Regions from separate parts of the Salinicola lusitanus genome, predicted to be linked through region 4. Evidence: predicted binding sites of a transcription regulator. Region 4 holds the regulator's gene; each other region holds the start of a gene.
The links. Region 4 encodes sigma-54, which starts transcription at its own class of promoters, with help from an activator protein. Its sites were predicted from a motif close to TGGCACNNNNNTTGCTNT; they were not measured.
Positions count from the first base shown of each region.

Region 1: codB (cytosine permease) is a predicted target of sigma-54. The motif match lies at 3,453-3,470, and genes of this name have one in related genera.
Region 2: AAGT95_RS07130 (amino acid ABC transporter substrate-binding protein) is a predicted target of sigma-54. The motif match lies at 2,443-2,460, and genes of this name have one in related genera.
Region 3: glnL (nitrogen regulation protein NR(II)) is a predicted target of sigma-54. The motif match lies at 1,481-1,498, and genes of this name have one in related genera.

Region 1 is NZ_CP151919.1:2,881,113-2,887,021, reverse strand. Features, by position in the region: gene ylqF (ribosome biogenesis GTPase YlqF) at 1-725, shown strand, start outside; gene AAGT95_RS12905 (pyridoxal phosphate-dependent aminotransferase) at 889-2,115, shown strand; gene htpX (protease HtpX) at 2,321-3,223, shown strand; gene codB (cytosine permease) at 3,504-4,766, shown strand; gene AAGT95_RS12890 (DUF3455 domain-containing protein) at 4,903-5,424, shown strand; gene AAGT95_RS12885 (sigma-70 family RNA polymerase sigma factor) at 5,566-5,909, shown strand, end outside.
Region 2 is NZ_CP151919.1:1,551,113-1,557,021, forward strand. Features, by position in the region: gene ribA (GTP cyclohydrolase II) at 1-113, opposite strand, end outside; gene hemE (uroporphyrinogen decarboxylase) at 250-1,365, shown strand; gene AAGT95_RS07120 (thiol-disulfide oxidoreductase DCC family protein) at 1,337-1,831, shown strand; gene AAGT95_RS07125 (VanZ family protein) at 1,828-2,229, shown strand; gene AAGT95_RS07130 (amino acid ABC transporter substrate-binding protein) at 2,520-3,548, shown strand; gene AAGT95_RS07135 (amino acid ABC transporter permease) at 3,634-4,824, shown strand; gene AAGT95_RS07140 (amino acid ABC transporter permease) at 4,826-5,909, shown strand, end outside.
Region 3 is NZ_CP151919.1:1,928,048-1,933,956, reverse strand. Features, by position in the region: gene glnG (nitrogen regulation protein NR(I)) at 1-305, opposite strand, end outside; gene glnL (nitrogen regulation protein NR(II)) at 399-1,442, opposite strand; gene AAGT95_RS08915 (DUF4124 domain-containing protein) at 1,621-2,190, opposite strand; gene glnA (glutamate--ammonia ligase) at 2,384-3,790, opposite strand; gene AAGT95_RS08905 (polysaccharide deacetylase family protein) at 4,216-5,205, shown strand; gene AAGT95_RS08900 (nucleotidyltransferase family protein) at 5,212-5,781, opposite strand.
Region 4 is NZ_CP151919.1:4,168,918-4,174,826, reverse strand. Features, by position in the region: gene mgtE (magnesium transporter) at 1-201, opposite strand, end outside; gene AAGT95_RS18900 (HPr family phosphocarrier protein) at 302-571, opposite strand; gene rapZ (RNase adapter RapZ) at 558-1,502, opposite strand; gene ptsN (PTS IIA-like nitrogen regulatory protein PtsN) at 1,506-1,985, opposite strand; gene hpf (ribosome hibernation-promoting factor, HPF/YfiA family) at 1,995-2,303, opposite strand; gene AAGT95_RS18880 (RNA polymerase factor sigma-54) at 2,423-3,850, opposite strand; gene lptB (LPS export ABC transporter ATP-binding protein) at 3,990-4,715, opposite strand; gene lptA (lipopolysaccharide transport periplasmic protein LptA) at 4,809-5,339, opposite strand; gene lptC (LPS export ABC transporter periplasmic protein LptC) at 5,336-5,909, opposite strand, start outside.

The DNA of each region.
Region 1 (5,909 bases), 1.3 Mb from region 4:
TCGACGCTCAGCCGGACAGCCGCGCGATTGCCGTCACCACGACCCAGGCGCGTGAACTCAAGCAGATCCCGGCGCTGTGCCATGAACTGGCTGGCCAGGTACGCGCCGACCGCGATGTGCGCGTGATGGTGATGGGCATTCCCAACGTAGGCAAGTCGACGCTGATCAACGGCCTCGCCGGGCGCAAGATCGCCAAGACCGGTAACGAGCCGGCCGTGACCAAGCGCCAGCAGAAGATCCGCATCGACGGACGCGTCTCGCTGATCGACACCCCCGGCGTGCTGTGGCCGAAGATCGAGGATCAGGCCAGTGCCTACCGGCTGGCGGCCAGCGGTGCCATCCGCGATACCGCGATCGAGTACGTCGATGTCGCCATCGTCTGTGCCGCCGAACTGGCCAAGCGCTATCCCGATGCCCTGCGCGAGCGCTACCGGCTCGGCGAGCTACCCGTCTACGTGGCGCCGACCGAGACCGATAGCGTCGATGCCGACGGTCCCAGGCTGGTCGACTTCCAGGCCAGGGCGGGCTTCGACGGTCACGCGATCATGAACGAGATCGCGCGCAAACGCGGCGGCCTGAAGGCCGGAGGGGTGATCAACCTCCACCGTGGCGCCGAGGTACTGCTGCATGAACTGCGCGACGGCAAGCTCGGCCGGTTGACCCTGGAGCTGCCAGCGGATATTCCCGATCCCGTCGAGGAAGATATCGACGCCGCCGAGCACTGACCCCACCATACAGATGCACCGAAAATCCTTCCGTTTCTGCCTCTTGCGCCGCGCCAGCGCGGCGTTATGCTGGGAATCGGTGACACAGCCCACCGGGGAATAGCCACTTCCCGCCCTCTTCAACCCGCCTGACGTTTTAGGCTGTGCAGCTTACGGAACTTCAATGAACAGCCCCATTCGGAAATCGCACAAGCTCGACAATGTCTGCTACGACATTCGTGGGCCCGTTCTCGATCATGCCAAGCGCCTCGAGGACGAAGGCCATCGCATTCTCAAGCTCAATATCGGCAATCCCGCGCCCTTCGGTTTCGAAGCCCCCGAGGAGATTCTCCAGGACGTGATGCGCAATCTGCCGACGGCCCAGGGTTACTGCGACTCGAAGGGGCTCTATTCGGCGCGCAAGGCGATCATGCAGGAGTGCCAGCGCAAAGGAATCCCGGGCGTGGGCATCGAGGATGTGTTCATCGGCAATGGGGTTTCCGAGCTGATCGTGATGGCGATGCAGGCGCTGCTCAACGATGGCGACGAGGTGCTGATTCCCGCGCCGGATTATCCGCTGTGGACCGCCGCGGCGAATCTCTCCGGCGGCCATCCGGTTCACTATCTGTGCGACGAGAACGCCGGCTGGTCACCGGATATCGCCGATATCCGCGACAAGATCACGGCGCGGACGCGCGCGATCGTGCTGATCAACCCCAACAACCCGACCGGTGCGGTCTACCCGCCGACGGTGGTCAAGGAGATCCTGGCGGTCGCCCGCCAGCACGGCCTCGTCGTCTTCTCCGACGAGATCTACGACAAGATCCTCTACGACGGCGTCGAGCATGTCTCCACCGGCGCCCTGGCCGAGGACGACCAACTGGTCGTGACCATGAACGGGCTCTCCAAGAGCTACCGCTGCGCCGGCTTCCGTTCCGGCTGGATGATCCTGTCCGGCGGGCTGGGGAAGCAGAACGCCGAGGACTTCATCCAGGGCCTCACCATGCTCGCCTCGATGCGACTGTGCGCCAACGTGCCGGCGCAGCACGCGATCCAGACCGGCCTCGGTGGCTACCAGTCGATCAACGACCTGATCCTGCCCGGCGGGCGACTTCTGGCTCAGCGCAACGTCGTGCATGAAAAGCTCAACGCGATCCCCGGGGTCTCCTGTGTCAAACCGATGGGGGCGCTCTACGCCTTTCCGCGGCTCGACCCGGAGGTCTATCCCATTCATGACGATGCCCAGATGGTGCTCGACCTGCTGCTGCAGGAGCGTATCCTGCTGGTTCAGGGTACGGCCTTCAACTGGCCGACGCCGGATCACGTGCGCATCGTGACCCTGCCCTGGGCCGATCAGCTCGGCGACGCCATCGACCGCTTCGCCCGCTTCCTCTCACGTTATCGCCAGTGATCCGTGGCGGTGGCCAGTCACCGCCACATGACAGGGCCGCGCATTTCGACGCGCGGCCACGCCCCCTCTTGAAACCTATTCACGAAAGTCGTATCTAACGGTTCATAACCGCCTGATTACCAGGTATTAACGAACAACGAACTAATCATAAGCCGGCGCACGACATGACGCCGGCCACGCTTTCCACGACTGAGGGTAAAGACCGATGATGCGAATCATCCTGTTCCTGGCAACCAACCTGGCGGTGATTCTCGTCGCCAGCATCACGTTGCGACTACTGGGCGTCGAGCCCTATCTCAACGCCAACGGGCTGAACATGAACAGCCTGCTGATCTTCTGCTTCGTGTTCGGCATGGCCGGATCGCTGGTATCGCTGTTCATCTCCAAATGGATGGCGAAGATGAGCACCAAGGCCAAGGTGATCGATCAGCCCGCCAATTCCACCGAGCAGTGGCTGCTGGACACGGTGCGTGAACTGGCGCAGCAGGCCAATATCAAGATGCCGGAAGTGGCGATCTTCCCGGCCCAGCAGTCCAACGCCTTCGCCACCGGCTGGAACAAGAACGACGCTCTGGTAGCGGTTTCCCAGGGGCTGCTCGAGCGCATGCGCCCCGAGGAAATTCGTGCGGTGCTGGCGCATGAGATCGGCCACGTCGCCAACGGTGACATGGTCACGCTGGCACTGATCCAGGGGGTGCTGAACACCTTCGTGATGTTCTTCGCGCGGGTGGTCGCCCAGGTCGTCGACAGTTTCCTGCGCGGACGCGACAACGGCGGCGGCCTGGGCTTCATGGGTTATTTTGCCGTCGTTATCGTCGCCGAGATCGTATTCGGCCTGGTGGCGTCGATCATCGTCGCCTGGTTCTCGCGCTTCCGGGAGTATCGTGCCGATGCCGCCGGCGCCAAATATGCCGGCAGTGGCGCCATGATCAACGCCCTGGCCAGATTGAAATCCGAGACCAGCCAGCCGGACCAGATGCCCGATTCGTTGACGGCCTTCGCCATCACTACCGGGCAGACCCGCAAGATCATGGAGAAACTGTTCGCCAGCCACCCGCCATTGGATGATCGAATCCGGGCGCTGAAGGAATCCGCCTACCGGGAGTGACATCCGTTCGGCGATGCCCGAGATGCTGCCAGCCCCCTCCAACGCCCCGCCCTGTGCGGGGCGTTGGCTTATCCGGATAGCCACCCGAGCCGGGTCCCCTCTCGTAGTCCCCTTTCGGCAAACCGACGACTCGATCCGGCTTGTTCTGCACCACAGGCGTGCAGACCTGGCGCCCAGGCCAGGCCGTCGATTCGTGGAGAACGTGGATGGATAACCCTTTTCCGCGGCGCGGCATACAGCTTGCTTGGTCAGTCCCGACCGCCCTAGTGAGGATCGACCCATGGCCCTGCCCCAAGCCGACAATGACTATCCGCTGAGCGAAGTGCCTGGCGACGCACGCAAACCCTTCGCATCGCTGGCGCTACTGTTGCTGGGTTTCACCTTCTTCACCGCAACCATGTTCGCTGGCGGCCAGATCGGCGCCGCCTTCTCGTTCACCGAGCTGTTGGCGTTGATCGTGGTGGGCAATCTGCTGCTGGGCATCTATGCCGCGGCAATCGCCGGCATCGCCGCCCACTCCGGGCTCAGCACAGCGCTGATGTCACGATTCGCCTTGGGCGAGCGCGGCAGCGCGCTGTCCGATCTGCTGCTCGGCGTCACCCAGGTCGGCTGGTACGCCTGGGGCGTGGCGACCATCGCCAACGTGCTGGTATCGACATTGGGGCTCGCACCAGGCTGGGCGGCTCCGTTGATGGTGCTGTTCGGTATCGGCTTCTGTCTCACCGCCTTCATCGGCTACCGTGGCCTGGCGCTGCTATCCAACGTGGCGGTGCCGGCGATGGCGCTGCTGATCGCCATCAGCATGATCATCGCCTGGCGCGATGGCGGCGGCTGGAGCGGCCTGACCGCCATCGCTCCCAGTTCAGAGCTGGGCTGGGCAGCCGGTATCACCATCATCTTCGGCACCTTCGTATCCGGCGCAACGCAGGCCAGCAACTGGAGCCGTTTCGCGCGTACACCACGCCAGGCGGTCACGGCGACCCTGTTGGCGTTCTTCATCGGTAATGGCCTGATGGTGCTGATCGGCGCCGTGGGTGCTCTTGTCTACCAGCAGCCGGATGTGGTCGAGGTACTGATCCTGCAAGGCCTGACCACCGTCGGCTTGGCCATGCTGTTCCTCAACCTGTGGACCACGCAGGACAACACCATCTACAACTTTGCCGCCGCCGGCTGCAACCTGCTGCGCACCCGCCAGCGCGGCTGGGTGACGCTTGGCGGCGCGGCGATCGGCACGCTGCTGGCGCTGGCCGGGATGGATGCGCTACTGGTGCCCTTCCTGATCGCGCTGGGTACCTGCATCCCACCACTGGGGGGAGTGATCATCGCCGATTACCTCTTCCTGCGTCGTGGCCACTACCCCAGACTCGACGCGGCCGTATTGCCGGCGTTTCATCTTCCCGGGCTCGGCGCCTATGCGTTGGCAACCCTGGGCGCCTGGTTCTCGCCATGGGCGCCGCCGCTGGTCGGTATCGCGCTGGCGGTGGCGCTCTATCCGCTGTGCTGTCGCTATCTGGGCCAGCACTCGCTGAAGCCGGCCCTGTAACTCCTCGGCAAGGCTCGAGCCCATGTCGCGCCATTCGCGAAAAAAATCGAGCCCGGCTGCATCCGTCTCTCCTAGCCACGTGTATCCCCAGTGCAGGACATGAAGTCCTGACCTATTCACGCTCGGAGAGACGCCAATGAAAACTCGACAACTAGCCAGCGTTACCCTGACCGCCGCCCTGCTGGGTGGTTTCAGCCTCGCGGCGCATGCCAACGACGTCCCGGCGGACGTGCAGGTCCCGGATGGCAACGAGATTGCCATGGAGACGGTGGGCGTCGGCGAGATCACTTACGCGTGCGAGATGAAGGATGGCGCCCACGAGTGGGTGTTCAAGGGTCCGGATGCCAAGCTCAACGATGCGGACGGTAACCAGGTCGGCAGCTACTACGGCCCGCCGGCGACCTGGGAATCCAGCGACGGCTCCAAGATCACCGGTACCCAGCTCGCCACGGCCCCCGGCGGCGATGGCAACATCCCCTTCCAGTTGGTGGAAGCCAACCCGGCAGAGGGTGATGGCCACATGTCCGGCGTCACCTACGTACAGCGCCTGAATACCCAGGGTGGCGTAGCGCCGGATATGGCCTGCAGCGCGGACAACGTCGGCGACGAAGAGGTGGTCGAGTATCAGGCGGACTACCTGTTCTGGAAAGCCAGCTGATCCGACAACGCGGATGACCGGCAGCGCCCGCTGATCACGACGGCGGGTCATTGCAGACCAGCACGGGCTCGCCATGACGAGCCCGTGTTGCGTAGTATGAGATGTCTTAGCCCCAGCGGGGTGCGCTTCAAGGAAGTTCGTGTGACAGACGACGTAGCAGCGTTCAATCCGTCGGCAGCCGATCATGGCGCCCTGCTCGAGGCTTGCGCCAGGGGAGAGCGCCAAGCGCTGCAGCAGCTCTATGCACAGGAAGGGTCGCGCCTGCTGGGTGTGGTCGTACGCATCGTCGGCGATCGCGGTATCGCTGAAGACATCATTCACGACGCCTTCGTCAATATCTGGAACAAGGCGCACACCTTCGATGCCACTCGTGGATCAGGCAAGACCTGGATCTTCAGCGTCGCGCGCCACCTGGCGCTCAACCATGTCAGAACCCGGCACCGGGAAGTGACCGTGGACGACGAAACTGCCGACAGGCTCGACGC
Region 2 (5,909 bases), 2.2 Mb from region 4:
CCAAGGGTGAGCACGACGTGCTCCTTGCCGGTGGCCTCTTCCTGGAAGCCGTGCAGCATGAACGTCGCCCAGGGAGTGGGTAGTTGCGATGCGGCGATGAAGCGGATCGTCACGATGACCTCGCGGTAGGAGGGGCTCCGGCGTCGAATGCTGGCCGAGAGCGCCGGACAATTAAAAAGGGCGGCATTATAACAGGCCTGGCGGCCGATCCGTTACAATGCCGGCAAATCTCGAACGCAAAAGGCCGTCATGACTCTGTCCCGTGATTCCCAGTCGCAGGCGCTTTCCGACGCTGTCCAGCCGCCGGCGCTGCATAACGACCGCCTGCTGCGGGCGCTGGCCCGCCAGCCGGTGGACCGCACGCCGGTCTGGATGATGCGACAGGCGGGCCGCTATCTGCCGGAGTATCGTCAGACCCGGGCCCACGCCGGCAGTTTCATGGATCTGTGTCGCAACGCCGAACTGGCCTGCGAGGTAACGCTGCAGCCGCTCGAGCGTTATCCGCTGGATGCCGCCATTCTGTTCTCGGATATCCTGACCATTCCGGACGCCATGGGGCTCGGGCTCTATTTCGAGACAGGGGAAGGCCCCAAGTTCCGCAAGACGGTGCGCTCCGCCGCCGAGGTGGCCGCGCTGAGCGCGCCGAACGCCGAGCGCGATCTCGACTACGTGATGAACGCCGTCTCCACGATCCGTCGCGAGCTCGGTGGCCGGGTGCCGCTTATCGGCTTTTCCGGTAGCCCGTGGACGCTGGCGACCTATATGGTCGAAGGCGGCTCGAGCAAGGATTTCCGCCACCTCAAGGCGATGCTCTACGGCGACCCCGACACCCTTCATGCGTTACTCGGCGTACTCGCCACCGCGGTCACCGACTACCTGAATACCCAGATTCGCGCCGGCGCCCAGGTGGTGCAGATCTTCGACACCTGGGGCGGGGCATTGTCGACGCCGGCCTATCGCGAGTTCTCCCTGGCCTACATGCAGCGCATCGTCGATGGCCTGATTCGCGAGCACGACGGCCGCCGGGTGCCGGTTATCCTGTTTACCAAGAACGGCGGGCAGTGGCTCGAGTCGATCGCCGACAGCGGCTGCGACGCGGTGGGCCTGGACTGGACCACCGAGCTGAGCGACGCCCGTCGGCGCGTCGGCGAACGGGTGGCGCTGCAGGGCAATCTCGACCCCAACGTGCTGTTTGCGCCGCCGTCGCGGATCCGCGAGGAGGTTGCCCGCATCCTCGAAAGTTTCGGCCCGGGCGAAGGTCATGTCTTCAACCTGGGACACGGCATCAGTCAGTTCACCGATCCGGATCACGTCACGGCGTTCATGGATGCCCTGCATGAGCTCAGCCCCGCCTATCATCGATGAGTCCGCTGGCGGCGAGGCCGGCAATGGCCTGCTGCTGTTCGATGCCGACTGCCCGTTCTGTCGGCGTTCGGTTCGCTGGCTGCTGGCCCGCGAAAGGCCGGACAGCCGGCTGCGCATCGCGGGGCTGGAGGGCTCGGTCTCGCATCGGCTCGGCGAGCATTTCGGCATCGACTTCGCGCGTTCAGACAGCATCTGGTGCTTCGCCGACGGCGAACCCCGCCGTAACAGCGATGCCGTCTGGCGCCTGGCCGCCCGGCTGCGGGGTGGTTGGCAGCGACTCGAGTGGTTGCGCTGGATTCCGCGTCCTCTGCGCGATGGCGGCTACCGTCTCGTCGGCAACCACCGGCATCGACTCTCGTCGCTTGGTGCCGCGCGTCTCGAGGATCATCCACGCTGGGTGAATCATCTCTCTGCCGGGCTCTGCCATCGCTGCGGGCTGCCTGGCGAACTGGCGGACGAGCCATGAAAGCCGGCCGCCGCCGAGAGTGGGACGACGCTGGGCCATCGCGCTGGCCAAGAGTGGCCGCGGTGGTGGCGACGCTGGTCTGGGCGGCGGGGATCGCCTGGGGAAGCTTGAGTCCCGCTCAAGAGTTGCCGCAGCACCTGCCCTGGGACAAGTTCAACCACTTCATCGCCTACGCCGGCCTGGCGCTAGGGCTGCGTCTCTCCGGGTGCCGCTGGCTGTCGGCCTGGCTGGCGGCGGTGACATTCAGTATCGCCATCGAATACCTGCAGCTCTACGTGCCGGGGCGTCAAGGCGGTGACTGGGACGATATTCTCGCCAATGCGCTCGGCGCCAGCGTCGCCCTGGGCGTGTCATCGATCGGATCGCGGTACCGACGCGGTCGCGGAATTCAACGTTAGTCGAATCAAGCACCAGGGTCTCCCGGCGGGCATGGGTCCGGGAAGGATCTTCAGCGCGGGCACCACCATGGTGCAGGTGTGTTATTTAGGCACTGTTTTGAAACAATTTGTTGTCATTTCGGCGCCCCGGGCGGTCCGCCGAACTGGATGTGGGCAGGATCGTCGAGGCTAGGGTAGCGTTGAAACAGGGTTTTACGGCCCTCGGCGCGAAAGTGGAACGAACTTTGCTAATTTCATCTGGGCATGTTCCGGCATGCACTCAAATGATAATGCGAGGGAGTTGATTCCATATGCGCCACAAGAACAAAAGCCTGATCGTACTGCCAGCCGCCATGCTTGCCGCGGCTGCCGTCACCCAAGTTCAGGCTGCCACTCTGGATGATGTCAAAAGCAGCGGCGAGTTCACCTGTGGTGTCAGCACGGGGCTGACCGGGTTCTCGTCTCCCGATGAAAATGGCAAATGGACCGGTATCGACGTTGAAGTCTGCCGTGCCGTTGGCGCGGCCGTCCTGGGCGACCCGGAAGCCGTTGTTTTCTCCCCGCTGACCGCCAAGGAGCGTTTCACCGCGCTGCAGTCCGGTGAAGTCGACGTGCTGTCCCGCAATACGACCTGGACCGCCACCCGCGACAACTCGCTGGGGCTAAACTTCACCGGGGTCAACTTCTATGACGGCCAGGGTTTCCTGGTGCGCAAGGATCTCGGCGTCAAGAGCGCCAAGGAACTGGATGGCGCTTCCATCTGCGTGCAGGCCGGTACCACCACCGAACTCAACATGGCCGACTACTTCAAGGCCAACGACATGCAGTTCCAGCAGGTCGCCTTCGATACCTCCGACCAGACCGCCCAGGGCTTCGACAGCGGCCGCTGCGACGTGCTGACCTCCGACTCCTCGCAGCTGGCCGCCCTGCGTCTGCAGCTGGCGGATCCGGACGGTGTCGTGATTCTGCCGGAACGGATCTCCAAGGAGCCGCTGGGCCCGGTCGTGCGTCAGGGCGACGATCAGTGGTTCAACATCGTCAAGTGGACGTTGTTCGCCATGCTCGACGCCGAAGAGCTCGGCATCACCAGCGAGAACGTCGACGAAATGCGCGAAACCCCGCCGAATCCGGACGTCGCCCGCCTGCTGGGCAAGGACGGCAACTTCGGCGAGCAGATGGGCATCAGCAACGACTGGGCCTATAACATCGTCAAGATGGTGGGCAACTACGGTGAGGTGTTCGACCGCACCGTGGGCGCCGACTCGCCGATGGGACTCGAACGCGGCATCAACGCACTGTGGAACGACGGCGGCATCCAGTACGCACCGCCGGTTCGCTAAGCGTTACCTCGTGCTCTCGACACCGCGCCCCTTCGGTCTGAGCGCCGGGGCGCGGTGCCTCTCCACGCTCGAGTAGAGACAACTCATGCTGCGTCCATCCACTACCTTACCGCGACGGGGGCACGGGCCCTTGTGGCGGAACCCCGCCATACGCGCCCTGATCGTTCAGGCCGTGCTGTTTCTGGTACTGGCGGCTTTCATCGGTTATCTGGTTCACAACACGCTGCTCAACCTGGAAGCCCGCGGTATTCATACCGGTTTCGGCTTTCTGGAGGGGCGAGCCGGCTTCTCGATTCCACAGACGCTGATCGAGTACACCAGCGACAGTACCTATGGCAGAACCTTCGTCATCGGCCTGCTCAATACGCTGCTGGTGTCGGCGCTGGGTATCGTCGCCGCCACGATCATCGGGTTTCTGGTCGGAATCGCGCGCCTGTCGCCCAACTGGCTGCTGGCGCGCCTGGCGACGATCTACGTCGAAACCTTCCGCAATATCCCGCTGCTGGTTCAGATCCTGTTCTGGTACTACGCCGTACTGCGGGCCCTCCCGTCGCCACGACAGAGTCTGTCGCTGTTCGACGCCTTCTTCTTCAACGTGCGGGGCATGGTGATGCCAGACCCGCAGCCGCTGGATGGCTTTGCCGCCACGCCCTGGGCACTGCTGGTTGCCGTCGTCGTCACGATCCTGTTCGGCGTGTTCGCCAAGCGTCGCCAAGCGAGCACGGGCAAGTCGCTTCCCGTCTACTGGATTGGCCTGACGATCATCGTCGGGCTGCCGCTGATCGTCTTCCTGGCTACCGGGTCACCGCTCGAGTGGACGCTGCCGGAAATGGCGGGTTTCAACTTCCGCGGCGGTATCAACATCCTGCCGGAACTGCTGGCGCTGTGGCTGGCGCTGTCGATCTACACGGCGGCGTTCATCGCCGAGATCGTGCGGTCGGGCATTCTGTCGGTCTCCCACGGTCAGACGGAAGCCGCACGCTCGCTGAGCCTGCCGGAGGCGATCACGCTGCGCAAGGTCGTCATTCCTCAGGCGATGCGCGTGATCATCCCGCAGATGACCAGCCAGTATCTCAATCTGATCAAGAACTCGTCACTGGCGACCGCCATCGGCTATCCCGATCTCGTGGCGGTATTCGCCGGTACCACGCTGAACCAGACCGGGCAGGCGATCGAGATCATCGCCATGACCATGGCGGTCTATCTGGTCATCAGCCTGACGGTCTCGTTTTTGATGAATCTCTATAACGCGCGCACGCTGCTGAAGGAGCGTTGAGATGACGACTGACTCTACCTTCCGCACTGAAATGATCGAAGCGCGTGATGCGCCTGATCAGCGTCGGGGTGTGATCGGCTGGTTTCGAGCCAATCTGTTCAACGGCCCTATCAACAGTATCGTCTCGATCGTCGTCATCTACCTGCTGGCACGACTGATCTGGCCGTTCCTCGAATGGGCGGTGATCGACGCTGACTGGATCGGTACCACGCGGGACGCTTGTACCGGCCAGGGCGCCTGCTGGGTGTTCATCTCGGCGCGCTTCGAATCCATCATCTACGGCTTCTATCCGGAAGCCGCGCGCTGGCGCGTCGACATCGTGTTCGCGCTGTTGGCGATCCTGGTCGCCTGGCTGGCGGTCCCCAAGCTTCCCTACAAGAAATGGGTGGCGCTGTTTGCGCTTATCGGTCTGCCGATCATCGCCTACTTCCTGCTGGTGGGGGGCTCGTTCGGGCTCGAGTACGTGCCGACGCGCGCCTGGGGTGGCCTGATGCTGACGCTGACGATCGCCGTGCTGGGCATCGTCGGTTCGCTACCGCTGGGGATCATTCTGGCCCTCGGTCGACGCTCCAAGATGCCGTTCGTCAAAGGCATCTGCGTGATCTTCATCGAGTTCTGGCGCGGCGTTCCGTTGATCACGGTACTGTTCATGGCCTCGGTCATGCTGCCCCTGTTCGTGCCCGGGAATTTCGATTTCGACAAGCTGCTGCGTGCACTGATCGGGATCATGTTCTTCTGGAGCGCCTACATGGCGGAGGTGATCCGCAGCGGCCTTCAGGCGATCGGCAAGGGGCAGACGGAAGCGGGCCAGGCGCTGGGTCTGAACTACTGGCAGAGGACCGGCCTGATCGTGCTGCCGCAGGCACTCAAGCTGGTGATCCCGGGGATCGTCAATACCTTTATCGCGCTGTTCAAGGATACGTCGCTGGTGCTGATCATCGGCCTTTTCGATCTGCTGGCGATCATTCGCGCCGGCCTCACCGACTCCAACTGGCTGGGCTTTTCCACGGAAGGCTATGTCTTTGCGGCGGCCGTCTACTGGATATTCTGCTTCAGCATGTCCCGCTACAGCCTGTACATCGAGC
Region 3 (5,909 bases), 2.2 Mb from region 4:
TACTCGAAGGCACCGCCCTGGTAGGAAGCGACCGCACTATCCAGATCCGAGTGCGCCGTCATCACGATCACCGGCAGATCGGGATGCATCTCGCGCACCTTGGCCATCAGGTCGAGACCGTCGAGCCCCGGCATGCGGATATCGGTCAGGAGCACGTCCGGGGGCTGTCGCTCGATCGCTTCGAGCGCCGCATCGGCACGCTCGAAGGACTGCACCTCGAGATCCGGTTGTGCCAGCGCCCTTTCCAGGACCCAGCGGATAGCGCGGTCATCATCGACGATCGCGATACGGGCGACTTCAGTCATGGCAGTTCTCCAGCAGAACGGTGAATCGTGTGCTTGGCGGCGTCGATATGGGCCACTCGCCAGACTCGGCAGCGATATAGCGAGCCGACACGCTCACTGTGGCGCCTCGAAGGGGATCAATAACCGGAACTCCGTGATCCCCGGATGGGAGTCGCACTCGATCAGGCCTTGATGCTGATGCAGGATCGACTGCGCGATGGACAATCCCAGACCGCTGCCCTCGGCACGCCCGGAGACCATCGGAAAGAACAGCGTTTCGCGGATGTGCTCGGGGATGCCGGGGCCGTTGTCGATCACCGCGACCTCGCATACCAGCCGGTGGCGCTCGGCGCCGAGGGTGAACTGACGGCGGACGCGAGTCCGCAGCAGCAGCCGCGGCTCGGGCGTCCCGAACTCCTCCATCGCCTGGACGGCGTTGCGCGCGATGTTGAGAACCGCCTGGATCAGTTGCGCCTCGTCGCCGACCAGATCCGGCACGCTGGGATCGTAGTCGCGTTCGAAGCTCAACCGGTGATGCTCCACCTCGAGAAGTGCACGAACGCGCTCCAGCACCTTGTGCACGTTGAGCGGCTCGTGACGCACCAGCGTGTTGGGGCCGAGCATGCGGTCGACCAGGTCCCGCAGGCGATCCGCCTCCTCGACGATGATCCGGGTGAACTCGGTGAGCTGCGGGTCGGGAAGATCACGCTCCAGCAACTGGGCGGCGCCACGAATGCCGCCCAGCGGATTCTTGACCTCGTGGGCGAGTCCTCGCATCAGCACCTTGACCGTCTCCTGTCGCGCGATCAGGGCCTCCTCCCGCGAGATGCGCAGCAGTCGATCCCGCGGTTCGATCTCCAGCAGCAGTTCCCGACTGGTGATCGGTGTCGCGGTGAAATCGACCGTGATCACGTCCCCCGCGGCCAGCACCAGTGCCGCTTCCCGTTGTGTATAGGGATGGAACTCCTGCATGGCCTTGTGCAGCACCTGACGCACACTGCCATCCTCGCCGTTGAGGCACTCCAGCCACTGACCGACCACCCGGGGCCGGCTAGCCGCCAACAGTGCTTCGGCCGCGGGGTTGAGCCAGCGCACGTGAAGCCGCTCGTCGAGTAACAGGACGGCGGTCGTCAGATGCTCCAGCAAACGTTGATACATGCGTTGTTCCATCGTGGTGATCCGGTACGTGCTTATACAGTGCAAAAACCGCGCCACTCCCCGATTTCGCCCATGGACAGGGAGGTCCGGATAAAAATTGGAAATTCATTCACCAAAATAGTGCAAACGCTGGAGGCCGTGGCTACCGATTGGAGGCACGACGCCGCTGCAGACGGAACTACTTGCCACGATTGGGATTGTTGGGATTGGCCGGCAGGTTGATGCTGGCACGCTGCACGTAGAGCGTCACCGATGGCGTCGAAAGCCTCACCTGCCCCTGGGCATCGACCAGGTCGGCCTGAAGCTGATGCTCGCCTCGCGGCAACTGAGTCAGCACGAAGACGCTGGTGTGCATCGGCGACTGGCTCACCTTGCCATCCACCCTTAGCTGGACACGGTCGCCCCGCTGCAGCGCGGGCTCGATCGCCAACCTGACCTGGACATTTCCCGCCTGTCCTGTCGGCAGCGTCTGCTGGTTCTCCGGACGGGTGATCACGAAACGCTCGTACTCCACTGCCGGGGTCTCGGGCGTGATCGACTGGCGCGAGTCCGCACGTGGCTCGACCTCGGTGGGATCGACCACCGTGATCGGCTTGAGATCGACGCGCGTGCCCGTTCCCGGCTCGTCGCTGTAGACCACGTTACCCTCGGCATCGACGTGTCGATAGACCGATGCCGCCATCGCGGGCAGGACGGCCCCGGCCACCAGGCAAATCGATATCACCGATACCACCATCCTCGTGCGCATCCGTTGGCGCTCCCTTGTCGATCACCCTGTTATCGGCCGGCGGCTTCGATCCTTCACCTGGCCGGTATCTCCTGCCACTCGCCCCGCTTTCCAAGGTCCGCTTCATGGCCACCATTCCGGGAGACGGCCCCACGAAAAAGCCCCACCGAAGTGGGGCTCTCTTTCTGCAAGGCATCGGGCCTGGGCTCGAGCTTCAGACGCTGTAGTAGAGATCGAATTCGACCGGATGCGTCGCCAGACGCAGGCGCTCGACGTCCTCGCTCTTCAGCGCAATATAGGCATCGATCATGTCGTCGGTGAACACGCCACCTTCGGTCAGGAAGGCGCGATCGGTGTCGAGCGCTTCCAGGGCCTGATCGAGGCTGGTCGCCACGGTCGGGACCTTCTTGCCTTCTTCCGGCGGCAGGTCGTACAAGTTCTTGTCCATGGCATCGCCAGGATGAATCTTGTTCTTGATGCCGTCGATACCGGCCATCAGCATCGCAGAGAACGCCAGGTACGGGTTGGCGGTCGGGTCGGGGAAACGGGTCTCGACGCGCTTGCCTTTCGGGCTGGCAGTGTACGGAATTCGAATCGACGCAGAGCGGTTACGCGCGCTGTAGGCCAGCATGACCGGCGCTTCGAAGCCCGGCACCAGACGCTTGTAGGAGTTGGTCGAAGCGTTGGTGAAGGCGTTCAAGGCACGTGCGTGCTTGATGATACCGCCGATGTAATACAGCGCCATCTCGGACAGGCCGGCGTACTCGTCACCCGCGAACTGGTTGGTGCCGTCCTTCCAGAAAGACTGGTGAACGTGCATCCCGGAACCGTTGTCGCCAACCAGCGGCTTGGGCATGAAGGTTGCCGTCTTGCCGTAGGCATGCGCGACGTTATGGATGACGTATTTCATCTCCTGAACTTCGTCGGCTTTCTTCACCAGCGTGTTGAACTTGACGCCGATTTCGTTCTGACCGGCGTTGGCCACTTCGTGGTGATGCACTTCGACGCTCTGGCCGATCGCCTGCAGCGTGTTGCACATCGCGCTGCGAATGTCGTGGAAGCTGTCGACCGGCGGCACCGGGAAGTACCCACCCTTGACGCGCGGACGGTGTGCCAGATTGCCACCTTCGACCTGACGGTCGGTGGACCAGGCGCCCTCTTCGGAGGAGATCTTGTACATGGAGCCTTCGATATCGGTCTTCCAATGCACTTCGTCGAAGATGAAGAACTCGGGTTCCGGACCGAAGAACGCGGTGTCGCCCAGACCGGTGCTGTTCAGATAGGCTTCGGCGCGCTTGGCGATGGAGCGCGGATCACGCTCGTAACCCTGCATGGTCGCCGGCTCGATGATGTCGCAGCGCAGGATCAGCGTGGAGTCTTCGGTGAACGGATCGAGAAAGGCGGTGCCGTCTTCCGGGCGCAGAATCATGTCGGACTCGTTGATGCCCTTCCAGCCTTCGATGGAAGAGCCATCGAACATCTGGCCGTCTTCGAAGAATTCCGCATCGATGGCGCTGGCAGGAATGGTGACGTGCTGCTCCTTGCCCTTGGTATCGGTAAAGCGCAGATCCACCCACTTGACGTCGTGTTCTTCGATAAGGGCGAGGGTTTTCTCAGACATGTTGTCCTCCACTGTGAGCCATGGCTCGATTCGTTGGCGAATATCCAACACCGTTTTGTGGCATGCGTGTTTTGTAGCACGAAGTCGACGCTCTTGCCCACGCGCACACCGTTTTTACATAACTATGCAGAGAATGTGCCAAAATGAGGCAAGGACCGGACGCCCGATAATAAGTATTTGATTGAAATTGCTTTATCGAAAATCTGCCTGACGCCTCCAGACGTCGTTTCCGCCTCTTCCTTCCCAAGGGAGTAGCTCAAACCTCTTAGACGCACCAACTTGGAGCACACAAACGCCTCGTTGCACCAAAAAAGAAAGCTCGCGAATCCGCTTCGCAACCTTTGCCGAAAATCGATAGGCAACGGATACTGTAGAGAGAAGCCATGTGTTGATGGCGATCGACGACTCGAGTAATGGAATGGCCCATGTCTAGGCTGGATCGCACACAGGATGTGGTACAGCGTCTACGCGGTCACTGGCGTCTCAGCCTGAGTGAGCCGTTGTGGGGGCGGAGCGCCATTCTCGCGCTGAATCGCGTGCTGGACGATGAAGCCGAGGCACGCTTGCCTCACAGGGCCGACTGGTGCCTGGGGCCGGATAGCTTTCGTCATCTGCTGGAGAGCCTCAGCGAGAGCGCGCAGATCGTCAGCCTGGAGAGCGTGTTGCAGTTGCATCACGACCAGTTGCCGCGCATTGCCCTCACCTTCGACGGTGGCTGGCGCGATACGCTGAAACAGGTGTCGCCGACCCTGGAGCGCCTGACGTTGCCGGCCAATGTCTTTCTTCCCGGCCCGGTCACCAGAAGGGCCTGGAGCTCATGGCACGAAGCCATCGGCGAAGCCCTCTGGAGCCAGGAGACGGCCGACCACGCGAAGCGCCTGCTCGCCGAGGCCGGCCTGCCGGCGCCGCCCGCCGCCGGAGCGCAGCGCGACGAGCGCTACAGCCAGGCGATCAGGAACTATGTCGCCGAACTCGATCACTCGCAGGACGCCATCACCTTGCATGCCGTCGCCTCGGCGCTGGATAGCGATCCGGCGTTCGCCGACGAAACCCTGGACGCCTTCAGCATCCGCCGTCTGGAGCAGGGCGGCCTGTTCCGCTTCGGCAGCCTGCTCCCCACGCACGCCACGAGCGGAGACGCTTCCGCCCTCGTGCAGCTCCGCGAGAGCCAGCACCAGCTGGCGGTGCTGTGCCGCCATCCGCTTCGCATCGCCACCAGCGCCTCGACAGAGACAGACGAAAAGCTGGCGCGGCTGGCGACCAGCGCCGGCATCGAACGTGTGCTGACGCACCGCACGGGCTGGCTCGAACCACCGATCGACACGGTGCTATTGCCGCGCTTCGTCATTACGCAGCCGGTCGCCAACAGCCAGGGGAGACTGTTCGACTGGCTGCTGGGCAACCTGCCCTCGTAGCGCCTCTCAAAGCCCCCGGATCTCGAGTTCCGGCCAGCGGCGCTGCCACCCCTTGGCAACGACGCGGCGCCGAAACACTTCGCTATCGCCATGCCGCGGGTTGGGCGTCACCTGACCCGACAGCAGCGAGGCGGTGCCAAGGGGGGCCGTCAGGCGAATGCCGTCATCGTCATCGAGGGTCACCGCCACCGCCGTTTCACACTCGACCCACACGCTCAACGCTTCCTCTATAGAGGTGTAGGGACGATGCCCATGGCGCTCGTGCATCCGCGCCTGGTTCTTGATCGACCAGGGCAGCGGGGCAACGCGCCGGAGTTCGCGCTCGAGGGCCCGATCGACAGAGGTGTCGACGTGGGTCGCATCGAAGTAGACCAGATCGATATCGTTCAGCGGCGTCGATGACGAATAGCCATGCAGGCGATCCCAGACCAGGTTGCGCACGAAACCGGCGGCCAGCCACCAGTCGGGGAGACGCAACGCACGCGCCTGGCGCAGCGCATCCAGGCGCCAGGCGTCGGCACGAACCCATCCGATGATTCGTGCCGCGCGCTCCCGCTCTCCTTCCTCCGACGACATGAAACCCTCGCTTTTCAATGGATTGGCTCGCCGCTTTCGAGATCGTCGAGGCGCACGGGCGGCGACGGGATTGTCGTCGAAAAAGCCCGCGAATGGCACCGATAGACTAAAGTAGCCAGTGTCGCGCG
Region 4 (5,909 bases):
CACGTCGCCGTGTAGCTCGGGGTCCAGCAAGCCCCACAGGATCTCGCGCTCCTTGGGCGGCGTGGATTCGAGCAGGTGGGCGACATCCACCGGCGCCAAGCCACGGTTGAGCATGCGCCGCGCCTGATCCAGCGCGCCGCTCTCGAGGGCTTGGTTGAGCTTGGCCAGCCGTGGCTGCAGTTTTTCGGGATTGTTGCTCATCCTGAACGGTCATCCTTGAACGACTGGCGATAGGGTGAGCATTCTACCATCGTCGAGGCGCATGACGAGGATGGAAAACGCTGTTCACAAATAAGGCGGGTTACTCGTCCTCGTGAAAACGAGCGTCGAACAGCCCGACGATGGCGTCCATGGCGATCTCCTCGTCTGCGCCTTCGGTAACGACCACCAGCTCGGTGCCACAAGGGGCGGCGAGCATCAGCAGCGACATGATGTTGGCGGCGTCTGCCTGGCGGTTACCGTGATAGATCGCGACGCGTACGTCGAAGGGTTGGCAGCACTGCACCAGCTTGGTGGCGGCACGGGCATGCAGCCCGCGGCGGTTGGTCAGGCGAAGTTCACGTGTCGGCATCGCGCTCTGGGGATCCTGCGTTTCCTGTTGGTGCCGATGGCTGCGCTGCTGAGTCGCTCGAGAGAGCGGTATGAATGCCCAGCTCACGATGGCGCAGTCGAATATCGGCGTCGTCGTGGTGAAAATGGCGTGCCAGTCGCTCGATCAGATAGACCGAGCGGTGTTGGCCGCCGGTACAGCCGATGGCGACCGTCAGGTAGCTGCGATGACTGGCCAGGTAGGATGGCAACCAGCGATCGAGCCAGCCATGGATATCCTCCGCCAGGGCATGGACATCGGGGTAAGACTCCAGGAACTCGATGATCGAGGCATCGCGGCCGTCGTAGGCGCGCAGCCCGGGGTCCCAGAACGGGTTGGGCAGGCAGCGGGCGTCGAACACCATGTCGGCGTCCAGCGGCACGCCCCGTTTGAAGCCGAACGACTCGAAGGTCAGGGTCAGGCGGCCGCCGGTATGCCTGGCCACCTGTTCGCCGATCCGGGCCCGGAGGTCGTGCACCGAGAGCCCCTGGGTGTCGATGACCAGGTCGGCCACGCGGCGAATCGGCGCGAGATAGCTTTGCTCGTGATCGATGGCCTCGGCCAGGGTCATGTCATTGCCGCGGGTCAGCGGGTGACGTCGGCGAGTGGCCGAGTAGCGCTCGAGCAGGATCTTGGCGTCGGCGGTGAGATAGACGACTTGAGTATCGATGCCTCGCTCGCGTACCGCCTCCAGCAGGATGGGGAAACGCTCCAGCGATTCCGGCAGGTTGCGTGCGTCGATGCTGACCGCCACGTTGGGGCGGGAGGGCGGCGCGCTGCGCAGCTCGTCGATCAGCGGTGCCAGCAGGTTGGCCGGGAGGTTGTCGATGGCATAGTAGCCAAGATCCTCGAGCGCCTGCAGTGCGATCGATTTCCCCGAGCCCGAGCGGCCGCTGATGATGACGAGTTGCATCGCTTATCCGTCGTCGCTGTCACGGTGATGGCGGATGGCATCGACGAGCGCGTCGTACAACGCCCGCTGCGAGTCGGCCTGACGCAACTGCTGCCGAACGCTGCTCTGATTCATGATGCCGGCAACTTCCGCCAGCAGCGACAGATGCGCATCATCCGCCTCTTCCGGCACCAGCAGCACGAAAACCAGATCCACCGGCTCGCCGTCGATGGCATCGAAGTCGATGGCGTCTTCCAGGCGCATGAATCCCGCGATCGGCCCTTTGCAATGCGGACTGCGGGCATGGGGGATGGCAACGCCGTTGCCGATCCCCGTGCTGCCCAGTCGCTCGCGACCGATCAGGCGGCTGAAGACCTCATGGCTATCCAGACTGGGTGTATTCTGGGCGATGAAGGTGCTGAAGAATTCCAGCAGACGTTTTTTGCTGCCCCCCGTGACCTCGAACAGAGTTCGCTCGGGGGGCAGAATGCTTTCCAGTGTCATCATCAGGCGTCAGCGGGCGCCTGCGCCTTGGGCGCGGGCTTGTGCCTTCTCTTTGTGTTTGACCAGTTGGCGGTCGAGTTTGTCGGCCAGTGAATCGATGGCGGCATACATGTCGGTGTCGCTGGCTTCGGCGTGTAGATCGCCGCCTGCTGCGTGCAGGGTACAGGCTGCCTGCTGGCGTTCCTTCTCGACACTCAGGGTGACCTGGACATTGGTGATGTTGTCGTAGTGACGCTCCAAACGAACGAGTTTCTCTCCGACGTAGTCCCGGAGGGCGTCGGTCAGCTCGACATGGTGGCCGGTAACGTTCACTTGCATGACACACTCCTGTTGCGGCAGATGGCACTTCTGATTGTAACCCTTTTCAGGGGACTGCAAAGGCATCGTGATCGATCTGATTCGGAATGGCGAGTCTTGACGGGTTTCGGAGCCCTGTATCAGGCCAGACGCTTGCGCTCGCTGGAGGACGGAATGCCCATGGCTTCGCGATATTTGGCCACGGTGCGTCTGGCCACACTGATATCGGACTGGGCCAGCAATTCGACCAGTTTGCTGTCCGACAGCGGCTTGCGAGGGGATTCGTCGCCAATGAATTTCTTGATGCGAGCGCGGATGGCGGTACTCGAATAGCTATCGCCTTCGCCGCCCTGGCCGCCGACCTGGCTCGAGAAAAAATATTTCAGCTCGAATACGCCGCGTGGCGTGTGAATGTACTTCTGGGTCGTGACGCGGGAGATCGTCGATTCATGCATGTCGACGCTGCGGGCGATATCGGCCAGGATCAGGGGTTTCATCGCTTCTTCACCGCGCTCGAGGAACCCGATCTGGCGCGACATGATCTCTCGGCCCACCTTGAGCAGGGTATCGTTGCGACTGGAGAGACTCTTGATCAGCCAGCGGGCTTCCTGCAGGTGCTGGCGCAGGAAGGTGTTGTCATCGCTCTTGTCTGCCCGCTTGATCAGGGCGGCGTAGTCGGGCTGAATGCGCAGGCGCGGCAGGGTTTCGGCATTGAGTTCGATACGCCAGCCATCGCGAGAGGGGGTGGCAACCAGATCGGGAACCACGTAATCGTCGTGACTGGTATCAAAGCGCTGCCCCGGGCGCGGCTCCAGCGTCCGGATCAGGGCGATGACGCTGTCGAGTTCGTTCTCCTCGAGGCGCAGGCGACGCTTGAGCAGTCGCCGGTCGTTGCCGGCCAGCGCCTCGAGGAACTGGCGCACCAGGCGCTTGGCCTGGGGTAGCAGCGGCGTGTCGTCGTCCAGCGTGCCGAGTTGAAGCAGCAGGCACTCGCGCAGATTGCGAGCGCCGACGCCGGTCGGATCGAACTGCTGCAGGCGCATGAGCATGTGCTCGAGATCGGCCATGCTGACGCTCTCCCTGCGCTGCTCGCGCAGACTCGTCGCCAGCTCGTCCAGCGAGCCCACCAGGTAGCCGTCGTCGTTGACGGCGTCGATCAGGCACTCCCCGAGCGCGCGCTCGCGCTCGTCGAAATCTCCCATGGCCAGTTGCCAGAGGAGATGATCCTGGAGGGTGGTCACGGCGGCGTTGCGGTCGAAGTCCGGCGCTTCTTCGCTGGCGCTGCCCGACGAGCTGGCATGGGCGTCCTGGTAGGTATCGCTCCAGTCGCTGTCGAGGGCCAGTTCGTCGGGAATGTCACTGGCCCACTCGTCTTCCGTGGCGTCCTGAGTTTCCTGCTCCGAGTAGGGCTCTTCCATCTCCAGCATGGGGTTGGATTCGAGCGCCTGCTGGATTTCCTGGCGGAGGTCGAGCGTCGACAGCTGGAGCAGTTGAATGGCCTGCTGGAGCTGAGGCGTCATGGTCAACTGCGTGCCGACCCTGAGTTGCAGCGAGGGCTTCATGGACATGGAGAAACGATCGTCACAATCAACGGTGGAAGGCTTACGTTACTGGCTGCGGTGACGAGATGCAACGTTTCATGCAAGAAACATGCCATCGGTGCGGATGCCTGGTATGGCTGCCGATGGCATGACGGGGGAGAGGCGACTACAGGCGAAACTCGTGGCCGAGATAGACCTCGCGGACGCGCTGGTTTTCGAGAATGGCCTGGGGCCGGCCCTCGGCGATGATCTGGCCGTCGCCGACGATGTAGGCATTATCGCAGATGTCGAGCGTCTCGCGCACGTTGTGATCGGTGATCAGGACGCCGATCTCGCGGTCGCGCAGCTGGCGGATGATGCTCTTGATGTCACCGACCGAGATGGGGTCGACACCGGCGAACGGTTCGTCGAGCAGCACGAAGGCCGGCTCGGTGGCCAGGGCACGGGCGATCTCGACCCGCCGCCGCTCGCCGCCGGACAGGCTCATGCCCAGGTTGTCGCGAATGTGATCGACGTGGAAGTCGCCGAGCAGCTGTTCCAGCCGCTCGCGTCGCCCGGCACGATCCAGGTCCTTGCGCGTCTCGAGGATGGCCATGATGTTGTCGGCAACGCTCAGCTTGCGGAAGATCGAGGCTTCCTGCGGCAGATAGCCGATACCGGCTCGCGCCCGGTCGTGCATCGGTGCGCGGCTGAGATCCATGTCGTCGATATGGACGCTGCCGGCATCGGACTTGACCAGGCCGACGATCATGTAGAAGGAGGTGGTCTTGCCGGCGCCATTCGGCCCCAGCAGGCCGACAATGCTGCCTTGCCGCAGCGTCAGGCTGAAGTCGTGGACGACTCGGCGTCCCTTGTAGCTCTTGGCAAGGTTGGCGGCCGTTAGCGTTTTCATGAATACGATCCTTGTGGCTGCGCGCCGGATATGGTGTCGGCGATCACGCCCCCACGCGGCGGCTCGAGGCCGTGCCGGGTCAGGGTTTGAGCGTTACTGGGACGAGTCACGCGGCGTGAGGGTCATGCGGACGCGGCCGTCACCGCTCCCGTCGCTGTTCTGGGCGGAACGGGCCTGGACGCGTCGCGAGTCGAGATAATACTCGACATAGGCACCGTCGAAGGTGTCGCCGGCCTGATGAAGCTCCGCGTTACCGATCAGTTCCACGCGTCGTTGGGCCGCGTGATAGACCACGGTATCGCCCCAGCCCTTGACGATCTCCTGGTCGGGGGACGGCTTCTGTTCGAGGTAGGCGCGCTCGCCGCCGCCGCCCTTGGCGGTGACCAGGCTGACCTGGCCGTTGTTGCCGCGCTGGATGTCGACGCGTGCGGCCTTGAGATGCATGCTGCCTTGCTGCAGGTCGACGCCACCCGTATAGACGGCGGTGCCCTGACGGTCGTCCAGCTCGAGTTGATCGGCGGCGATCTCGATCGGTGCACTGGCATCGCTTTCCAGCGCGATGGTTGGAAAACTGGTGAAACCCAGCGCGGTCAGCACCAGGAGTTGGCCGATTTCTCGCCTCATGATCCTTGATCCTCAGATTGCTGTGGCAGGCGCCCCTGCACGTTGTCGGTCAAACGCATACGATCTTCGTTGATCCAGGCATCGAAGCGATCCCCGCGCATGGTCTGATTATGCTGGCGCAACACGGAGGGTGTGTCACTCCAGGCGTGGGCCTCGCGGTTGTCGTAGTGCAGCGTCTGCGTTTCCAGGCTCCACGCCTGCTCTGGCTGAACCAGGCGGGCGTCGCCCTCTAGCGTCAACTGCTCTCCGCTGCGGCTCAGTTGCCCCGTCTGACTGGTCACCTGCCACTGGCGTTGCTGGTCGTCGGTCAGGTAGCCGTGGGGCGCCTCGGTGCGGATGATGTCGTCGGAGGGCGTGTGCACCAGGCGTGGCGTTTCCAGCCGCTGATAGGCGCGCCCCCGTTCGTCGAAGCGCGTCATGCTGGCATCCTCGAGATAGTAGTCGGGCTCGCCGACCGTATTGCCGATGACGGGCTCCTGACCGTTCTCGCCGCGCTGGTCCAGGTAGGTCAGACCGCCCCCCAGGACCAGCAACAGGACCAGCAGGCCGAGGCGGCGCCACCAGGGAGAC